One region of the Paenibacillus sp. FSL R5-0912 genome, then DNA from elsewhere that is predicted to be linked to it. Evidence: riboswitches for the same ligand, from Rfam matches in the RefSeq annotation. Region 1 holds a riboswitch; each other region holds the start of a gene.

Evidence for each region. A riboswitch is a leader RNA that binds a small molecule or an ion and turns the genes downstream of it on or off. The one in region 1 is predicted to bind cyclic di-AMP.
Region 2: it holds a riboswitch for cyclic di-AMP, as region 1 does, so the genes downstream of both, R50912_RS00490 (C40 family peptidase) here and R50912_RS02765 (hypothetical protein) in region 1, are expected to answer to the same signal.
Region 3: it holds a riboswitch for cyclic di-AMP, as region 1 does, so the genes downstream of both, R50912_RS33500 (alpha/beta fold hydrolase) here and R50912_RS02765 (hypothetical protein) in region 1, are expected to answer to the same signal.

The regions. Positions count from the first base shown of each region.
Region 1 covers NZ_CP009282.1:632,476-635,748, forward strand. Annotated here, with positions in the region: gene R50912_RS02755 (hypothetical protein) at 24-221, shown strand; gene R50912_RS02760 (hypothetical protein) at 739-927, shown strand; gene R50912_RS02765 (hypothetical protein) at 1,430-1,873, opposite strand; cyclic di-AMP (ydaO/yuaA leader) riboswitch at 2,050-2,217, opposite strand; gene R50912_RS02770 (glutaredoxin family protein) at 2,917-3,159, opposite strand; gene ytxJ (bacillithiol system redox-active protein YtxJ) at 3,156-3,273, opposite strand, start outside.
Region 2 covers NZ_CP009282.1:101,590-104,862, forward strand. Annotated here, with positions in the region: gene R50912_RS00485 (C40 family peptidase) at 90-581, opposite strand; cyclic di-AMP (ydaO/yuaA leader) riboswitch at 587-730, opposite strand; gene R50912_RS00490 (C40 family peptidase) at 1,118-1,546, opposite strand; cyclic di-AMP (ydaO/yuaA leader) riboswitch at 1,604-1,742, opposite strand; gene R50912_RS00495 (hypothetical protein) at 1,959-2,756, opposite strand; gene R50912_RS00500 (M1 family metallopeptidase) at 2,801-3,273, opposite strand, start outside.
Region 3 covers NZ_CP009282.1:5,568,799-5,572,071, forward strand. Annotated here, with positions in the region: gene R50912_RS23640 (cation:proton antiporter) at 1-833, opposite strand, end outside; gene R50912_RS33500 (alpha/beta fold hydrolase) at 942-1,757, opposite strand; cyclic di-AMP (ydaO/yuaA leader) riboswitch at 1,765-1,898, opposite strand; gene mnhG (monovalent cation/H(+) antiporter subunit G) at 1,897-2,256, opposite strand; gene R50912_RS23655 (Na(+)/H(+) antiporter subunit F1) at 2,246-2,539, opposite strand; gene R50912_RS23660 (Na+/H+ antiporter subunit E) at 2,539-3,021, opposite strand; gene R50912_RS23665 (Na+/H+ antiporter subunit D) at 3,027-3,273, opposite strand, start outside.

The DNA.
Region 1 (3,273 bases):
TTACCTTTTGGGGAGTGTTTAGAATGGATAAAAAGAAACAGGAATTCGTGATGATGGTATTCTCGGGTCTGATGCTCATTATGCTAAGTCTGATAACCCCGTCTAACGGATCTGAAGTGCGTATATATTTTAAGGGATTCATGACAGGGGGCGGGATCATCGTATTGGCGCTGGCCGTCTCGATGTTCCTTAAGAATAAGGGATTTAAGAGCATGAAATAATTTGTGGATATAGGCAAGGCTGCTTGCTTTCGCTCAGGAGCTGATCTCGTCGCTGGGCGGAATCCTCAAGCTGAATGTAACGATTATGGTCTCCGGTCAGGCCGGAGCACTCAGCCAAGTGCCCGAACTGCTGGAGCAGGCAAGGCAGGCGATGCGGTACCGGAATCTATCCGAGGCGCATCAGGTCTCGTTTGTTTTTCTATGAAGCTTGTTTCCCAAAACTCCGTCATAGCCCGGTCTCCTTTAATTTCACTAAATAGTTATTACAGACATATTATATCCACGATAAAACTGATTTGCAATGTTATTGTTAATCCTCGTATCTAAACAGATAGACTTATGTGAAGCGGGGGATAGGATGTTATTAATTAGTTGCATGTAAGTGATTTAGCGAATCAACCGGATTGGGCTTATGAATAATGCTGTTCTATAGAGTGATCACAACCCCCCCAAACTGGTTAAAACCCCGCAGATAGTGTACCTTAGTAATATTAGTAATTAGGAGTGGTGATTTTTCGTGAAAAAAAGTAGACAAACCCCCGTGCTGGTCGCGGTCTCCATCCTGCTGATCATTATCAGCAGTCTGATCCCGTCGGACAAATCAACCTGGCTGGGAGCACTGCAGACCATCTTGCTGGGCGTCGGGCTGCTCGGATGCTGCATGGCTTTTTGGCGGTTCGCTAAGGGCGGCAAGGGCAAGCGCTGATTTCTGGAATGGAGCAGACAGCATAGGCAAGAACAGGGTATGGGTTGGTTAGTGAATTCAATACAAGTGTTAGTGTTTTAAGCGCTGGCACGAGAGCAAATAGAGAGCCGTGGCGGAAGCTGCGGCTTTTCGTTATTGTCAGGCAAATGTACATTGCCAAAGGCGTGCATGTGTATAAGTTGGGAGCTTCAGTGAGCGTAACCTGGAGCCTTAAGGGAATGAGAACTTATTAGCTTGCCGTCAGCGGAATTCTCCCATACGTAGTGCTACGCGGACTGAGAGGACCTTATTTTGTGAAAAAGCCTGCTTTTTTGCTCGTTGCGGACTCAGGAGCGCTTATATTGTTCGATGGAGCTCAAAATGAGGCGAAACGGGTTAGTTAAGGTCCTCTGAGTCCGCATGGATCGCTGAATGGCCTGACCGGACGAAATAACGGATCTACAGTCCGCATAGATCGCAGCAGCCTGCCTGAGTCTATTGGTGCAGGCCCCAGCAGCTTTCCCTATCCCGCCGACGGACGCGGGACAGCTGGCCGCGCAGCAGCCATATGTTCGCGAATCTCTCTGAGCTGCGCTTTCAGCTCAGGAACGCTTCGCTGCAGGATGAGGCTGATCTCGGGCAGCGGCAGCTGGATGCCGTACCATAAGGCGCTGGCAATCTGATCCTCCCAGGTGAGCAAGGCAGAAGAGCAGCGGCCGCGGTCTTGAGCAACCAGCGAGCATTGCCGGATGCATTCCCTGTAGGCGGCAAGGGAGAAGTCCGATTGGATGCTACCCTTTAGCCAAGGCTCAAAGAGTGCCGCGAATGTGGCAGTTGTGGCTTGATCGGCGCGGGTGCCCTTCTCCAGCAGAAGACAGCTAAGTGCATATACGGTTCCGCTGTATTGCTCAATATAGCCGGTGAATCCGGCAGCGGCAGCTGCCTTGGTCGATAATGGGTCTGGCATGTGGACACGTTCCTTCCTGAATGTGGGCGATTTTATTGTTTGGATATATAGCTGATTGGTTTGCCGAAATGCTGATCCGCCGGAATAAGTGCGCAAAAAACCGCAGACAGAGGAGGACCTCTGCTGCGGTTTTGTTACAGGCGTAAGAAGCCTGGGGCAAAATCGTGGCGGATCAAGATCTCTCTCTTTACGCTTACGGGGTTAGCTGTCGGATTCGGACGGTGAGAGTCGCCCTACCTTTTGAGACTGCGCAATTGAAGTCTCCTTCGGATTCACCCCAAGTAGGCCTGCGGCCTGATGGTTCCCCCGTTTTCCGCTTGGCGGAAATTCAGCGTGCATTCACATTATCGCTGTTAACTTTCAACACGAATCATACCCTTTTAGGATTGTCTTTGTAAAAATGGAAAAGAGTGCTTCTGCGCCGGATTTGCAATAAATTGCTGCTTCGCAAGGAATATTGGAGACTAAAACCATATATGTGGCCGGTTATCATCCGTTTATCTCGCTCAATCGCCGTTTTTTATTTTTGGGAGGCAGTGGCAGGGGAACTCCGGAAATATTAATGCGTTAGACGGAAATACCGTCGATAATGGATTTTTGAAAAATGGTGTATTAGTGAGTAATCGGGAGATAACGGGAGATAAATGTTATTGTATGCGTTACCCGTCAGGCAAATAGATTCGTGATTGTGTTATTAGGGTAATTATGGCGGTTTACAAATTGTCCCTGAATTAGAGTCTGATTTTACGAAAATGCTTCCGTTCTAGCCCTGCAAACGATACATCCCGGAGGGCCTAATTCCCGCTTTCCGAATGCTTGACTTGGACCATACTCCAGGGATTATCATTTGATTCTGTAAGGGCAGACTGTCAATAAAGAGGCGCTGGATCTGCTGGAACCGTCATCGGTGGATGCCTTCGCCCGGCGGTGTGGAAACGGAGTGAAGCTATGACGGAGTTTTTTCCCGGCAGAATAATTTTGAACCCTAAAAAGGTGCCGGCCCTGCTGGGAGGGCGGCACCTTTTTGCATACGGGTAAGCTTATTAATGACCAGCTGCTTCAATAAGCTCCTGAAGCTCAGGAAGATTGAAGCCCTTGACAGCCCGGTCTCCGGATACGGTGACTGGAACACCCATGAAGCCCAGCTTCTCGACTTCTTCCTGATAGACAGTACTGGTCATCACATCTCTGACTTCGAAGGGAATGCCTTTGCTCTCAAGCAGCTGCTTCACCTGATTGCAGTCGCTGCAGCCGGATGTGGAATAGATGATTACGTTCTGGCTCATTGCTCCACAGCTTCCTTGATGGCGCCACGGGTGATTTTCCAGTGGGAAGTGTTCCAGCGGACCTCACCATCCTCCAGCAGGAAAATCTGCGGCGATTCATGCTTAATCCCGAAA
Region 2 (3,273 bases), 530 kb from region 1:
GCGGGGTAAGTAATTTTATAGACAAAAAAATAAGCCCTCCTCCAAGATTTCGGCAAAAATCCTGGAAAAGCGCTTATATTTAGGACAAATTATTGCACATCGTCATTGTCTTCGGAATCAGTAGCTACAGTCTTGTAAGCATCTGTACTCATAATCCGTTTGGCGCCAACGTAGCGGTTGACGTAGTAGCTGTCACTCAGCGAACTGATGGTTACACCACGCGAGGAAGAAGCATGTGCGAACTCACCGTCACCAACATAAATACCGACATGGGAAACGCCTTTGCCGCTTGTATTGAAGAATACAAGATCGCCCGGTCTCATCTCATCACGGGATATAGCAGTGCCCATCTGATATTGGGAGCCGGATTGGTGGGGCAGGTTAATTCCGATCTTATCAAAAACATACATTGTAAATCCGGAGCAATCAAAACCGTTCGTGGATACACCGCCGGATACGTATTTGGTCCCGATGGCTTTGTCGATAACTTTATCCATTTTGGAATCCGCGAAAGCGCTTCCTGCTCCAATGGTGAAGATGATGGAAAAGCTTAGTACTGCGGCTGCTAGCTTCTTCTTCAAAAGTAAATACCCCTTCCAAATGCCTACGAGGTTAGCTTAAGGGTTCGGTTGAAGGTCCCCTATGACCCCTCTTAGAATAGGAGGTCAATTCACCCAAAGTTGGTTCCCCCGTTTCCCTAAATCTTTAGGGAACTCGGCACGACTGTTGATTAGGATTAGCTGTTATTCAATACATGACAAAACCTTTGTTAAAAGCGATTCAATAATTACAAAAATGTTACTAAAAGCTCACTGCGATAATTGTAGCAAAGACTAGGGCGCTTGGCAATCACTTATAACATATTAATGCATTTTTTTTGCGTTTTTTAGAGTTATAGCTGCATAGAAAGACTCATATTTAACGCAGCGGGTGAGCTGTTGATGAATTTTCTTTGGATTTGGGATAAAAAGGTGTTTCAGGGCCTGCAGATGAGTGTAAAAGGTAGAATAAGGAAAAGGAAAAACCCGGAAATGATTACGGCAATAATCAAAACCGGGCTCGTATAAGTTACATTTAGATGTTAGAGGTACAAATATTCGAGGAAATGTTCAAGGGTTCAATCGTAAGCGACAGCTTGGTAGGCTGTTGTGCTCATTACTCTTTTAGCGCCAACGTAGCGGTTGGCCCAGTATGCCTGACTCAGCGAACTGATGGTTACACCACGCGAAGTGGAGGATTGTGCGAATTTTCCATTGCCAACATAAATACCGACATGGGAAACTCCGTTGCCCAGGGTATTGAAGAATACCAAATCACCGGAACGCAAATTACTCTTGGATACGGCTGTTCCAACGCTGTACTGTGCCTTAGAGGTGCGCGGCAAGGTCAGGCCGATACTCTTGAATACGTATTTGGTGAATCCGGAACAATCAAAGCCGCTGGTGCTGGTGCCCCCGGTTTTATATGACGTTCCAATGGTTTTTGAGATCACAGTATCCATTTTGGAATCTGCGAAAGCGCTGCCCGCTCCGAGTGTAAATACCATCACAAGACCTAGCGCTGCTGCGGTGCATTTCTTCTTAAAGTTCTGACTTCTCAAAAGATGTACTCCTTCCAAGGCCTGCGAGGTTAGCTTAAGGATTCGGTAGAAGGTTCCCCTATGACCCCTCTAAAGCGAGATCAATTCACCCAAAATATGGTTCCCCCACTCCCCGGTGCTGGGAATTCGGCGTTTTGTGCACCAGAATAGTGACATATCGACATAAGGTTAATGGCTTCGGTTACATAGCTGCATAATTCCATTTGAAAGATTACAAATTTGTTACTAGTAGTACAGGCATCATTGTACCAAAGGATTTACAGTTTTGCAAATGCACTTGTCGCAGCTGTAAACAAAAAAGAGTCATGCACCTCACCAGAGGGCGATGACTCTTTTAGTATGCCGTTTTGGCGGCCGATTATTGTGGGAATGATTTACTGGACCAGAGATGATACTGCGCGGCTATGCCCCACATTTTGAATAGAGTGGATGGCAGAGGGGCAGCCTGGCGCAGGAGCAGGGCCGGGAGACCCGGAAAGAAGAGCGCTGCAGCGCCGCAGAGGATCAGCATCACCAGACTTCCTGCGCCCAAAATGACGGATATCCCGATGGAGTGCAGAAGGACTTTCAGACAGATCAGCAGCGAAGGGAACATGCCCGTGCCTGCAGTATAACCAAACTGCATATACAGCAGCAGCTTGCGGATAAGGAAGAGGTAGATGAGCCAGCCCAGCACATAAGGCACGAGCGTCAGCAGCAGCGGATAATCGAGAATGCCGTTCAGAAGCAGACGGTACATCTTCGGCAGCAGCCAATAGAGCGGCAGAAGGACCAGCGCCCATTCAACGAGACTGAACAGCAGGACAGGCAGACCATAACGCTTCATCCCGGGAAAAAAGAACAGTCCGCGCTCCCCGGCGCGTTCCTGGTGAAGCTCATGCAGCAGGCCCGCCCGGATAAAGGGGGAGAGCAGCAGCCGCAACACAGTCAGTGCCAGGAGCAGCCATAGCCATTGCTGGACGTCCGGGTCCGTGTGCAATGCAGTCTGCCCTTCAATATAATACAGCAGCCTGCCTATGCTACTGCCGCCGGCGTTCGCATCCGGATAACGCAGCAGTACCGGAACGACGGCGCTTTTAATGAATTTGTACATGAAGTAGCCCCAGAACAGCCGGTAGATAAATAGCAGAATCAGGATATAAAATTGCTCTTTCATGCTGTGCCAACCGCGGGTTATCGAAATTTTCACAATCCTTCACCTCACCAGACAAGAGTTCCGAGCAGGGTTTCAAGCAATGTCGTCGCACTGAGCGTCCAGCGGGAAAGAGTAGTGTGCTCAAGCTCCGCCATTCTGAAATTATTAAGATGCTTGCTCTCCAGCAGTATGGAATGTCCCGGATCAATCTCGGCGGAGACCAGAGGTGCTTTATACGATAATTCAAACGATGTTGTCTTCCCTTCGCCGTTCCAGTATTGCTGTACCGAGTACCCGTCCGAGAAAATAAATTTTACAGGAACATCCCCATAATGGCTGCCCTTGTTGCTTACCTCAACTACAGCATCATATTGAATGCCTGCTCCGTTGCCGCCGTCCCGTTTAGCTGTGAGCCTGATGTCGTCTACTGTAAAATCAGGGGCTCCGCCGCTGTAGACATACTGGTCAAAATAAGTCTGCCAGGATTGCTTGGTCACTTTCTCCACAATCTTCTGGAAGTCAGCGGTCGAGGGATGCT
Region 3 (3,273 bases), 2.8 Mb from region 1:
TTTACCTTCGTGGTCTCTGACATACCTATCCGCGAACCGTAATTTCCAAAGATCAGCCCGCTTACCGCGACAGCAATAACTCCGGATACATGAAAGTGCTCCGCGATAAAATAGCTTCCAAAAAACAGCAGCATGGAGAATCCGATCTCCAATGGGAAATCATCATAAAGACGAATTAATTGCGAGAACAAATATCCCATTATCGCTCCGATAAGGATACCGCCTAAAGAAAATTTTAGGAACAGCAGAATTCCGCTGCCAACCCCTACCCAGCCCATTTCCATATAAGACAGCAGGTACACCGAAGAGATTTGAAACAGCACTACAGCAATCCCATCATTAAAAAGAGATTCTCCTTCTATAATAGTAACAATATTCTTCGGGACACCCAAAGATTTAAAAATCGAAATCACACTAATGGGGTCTGTCGCACTCATCAGCGCAGCAAAGGTGAAGGAAACAATAAGCGGAAGGCCCAGCCCCCAATACACAGCCAAGCCGATGATGAGAAATGACAACAAGGTTCCTCCAAAAGCCAAAGCCAGCACCGGCTTATGTTGCTCCCGAAGATGGGAGAAAGGAAGCTTTAAGGTGGCATCCCCCAAGAGAATCGGTAAGAATAATGAGATGATGATCGCCTGAAAGACATGCGACTGGGTGATGAAAGCCTCTGCTTCCACCAAAATAGGAATATGCACAAACCCCAGCAGCAGCCCCACCACTACAAGCGCGATGGAATAGGGCTGATTCATTTTTTTGGCAACTGCAATGACTCCCATGGATATGGCAAGCAGAATTAATATCTGAATAAATACATCATCAAACTGATTCATATAACACCCCATATATTGTTTTTTAGAGGAAAGATTTCTTCAGCGAATCAGTATCCACATCTATTCTATTATTAGCAAATCAGCTGGCAATAATCATCTATCTCCCTCCTACTTGCCGGCCGCCGCCCGCTGAAAACTATGCTGTTCCCTAAGATAATCCAGCAATATACGGTTGAAGAGCTGGGGTTGACACAAGTGACTCGGATACATGGCATCTTCAAGGATCGCTAGGCGGGCAGACGGATACTTGCCGGCTGTTCTTTTCACCTGCTCCAATGCCCATTCATTCTGATTCCCGGATACAACAAGAACAGGAACCTGCAGCCGTAACGCGAATCCGTAGCTGTCCGTTTGTCTAAGTGCCAGCCGCTGCATAATTAATTCAGTGGTCCGTTCATGCACAAGCTCTTTCCTGAGAATATGATAAGCTGAGAGCCATTTATTGTAGGTGATGCGTAAAGAACGGATAAACATTTCGGCAGGAAGATAATGGGCGGCCCATGCGCAGACCTCGAAGATTCCTTTCACTTTCCCGCCTCTAGCTGTGTATTCTCCCTGGAAATAGCTGTCCACCAATACCATATTAATCACCCGCTCAGGGTACAGATAGGCGAATTTCTGGGCGAGCACAGCACCACTGGAACAAGCTACGATAACAGCCCTCTCTACAGCCAAAGCGTCCAACAACAGCTTCAAATCTTCACATTGTGTGTCTACGATCCGGCTAATCTCCACATCCATTTTCCCCGATTGTCCGTTCCCTCTTAAATCGAATACGACCACTTTCGCACGCTTGCTGAAATAATCCGCTTGCGGGTCAAACAGATGATGGGAGGTCGAATAATCATGAATAAAAACAATGGGCAGACCGCTGCCCGACATCTCGTAATACAGCGACGTTCCATTCACTTCAATATGCGGCATAACCAATGCATCCTCTCATGAACGCTTGCGGGGTTAGCTGCCGGATTCGGGCCCTGAAAGTAGCCCTACTCGTTTATCCGAGATTCACCCCATATAACCTGGTTCCCCCGCTTCCTATAAGGAATTCAGCGATTAAGTATTATTTTGCAGACGTTTCCTGACTTTCTTCCCCCAGGACCTTCAGATCATCCTGTATGCTCCCCTTCCACAAGGGGACTCCGGAACGGTAGGCTGCCCGGCCATTTAAATGGCCTGCCACCGGTGAAGTGATGAATACAAAAACAATCGCCAGCAGCAGCTTGACATTAACCGTTCCGTCTTTAAACCAAAAGTACAGGAAGCCTCCTGTCAGCAAGCACAGTACCCCGAAGGTTGCACTTTTGGTAGCCGCATGTGAACGCAGGTACACATCAGGCAGCCGGACTAAGCCGAAGGCACTTAAACCGCAGAAGACTGCACCAATTACCACAATAATGGAGCTAATCAGTTCACCTGTCATTCGGGTTCCCTCCATCTTCTATAACGGCTCCCCGTTCAATATATCTGGCCAGTGCCGTTGTTCCAATAAACGTAAGAATACCGATAACCAGAATGACTTCTAGAAAATCCTGGGTATCCAGCAGCATACAGAAAACGGTGATCATAGCGAGTATATGAATGCCTATCGTATCGAGTGCGGTAACCCTGTCTGAACGGGTTGGCCCTTTCAGGAGACGGAACAGGCATGCCAGCATCGCCAGCGCCAGAATGATCATGGCCACAGTTAGTATAACTTGGATCATTACCGGGTCACCTCCATAATTGCCTGTTCGAAAGTGCCTCTAATCTGCGTGACCAACAGCTCTGCATCTTTAATATCAATAGCATGAATGTACAGCGTCTTGCCATCCTTCGAAACATCAAGGGTCAGGGTTCCCGGTGTCAGACAGATCAGGCACGATAACAGCGTAACCTCCCAAGCCGAGGTCAAGGCAGTCTCATAAGCAAAGATGCCGGGACGTATAGCCAGCTTCGGACGGATGATATGGCCGATGACCACGAAATTCGAGACCGTAAGTTCACGGGCAAAGATCAGCAGAAGCTTCAGTATAGCCCATATACGTATGAGATAGAATGGCCGGGTCCGGGCCAGGGATTTCGTCAAAATCAGCAATAATATAATACCGAGCACATAGCCTACGATGAAGCTTGAACCAGAGCCATTGTTATTTATCGCCATCCACAGAAAGGCAATCAACAGATTTAACAGGAATTGTAGGGCCATCTTCTCTACTCCTTCATTATGGCTTCAATGTATAGCGCAGGTGAAGCCAATACCTCTCCAGCCTGCGATACATAAGTATACACGGACTCGGCACCAACCCCCATTGCAATCACAAGCAGCAGGAGTCCGGCGGCAACAGCCGATGCAGCCTTCAAGCTCACTTTAGGCAGCTCTTTCACAGGTTCATTTCCCCAGAATGCCAGCCTGAACACCTTCATCAGGGAATACAGCACCAGTAAGCTCGATCCTAGT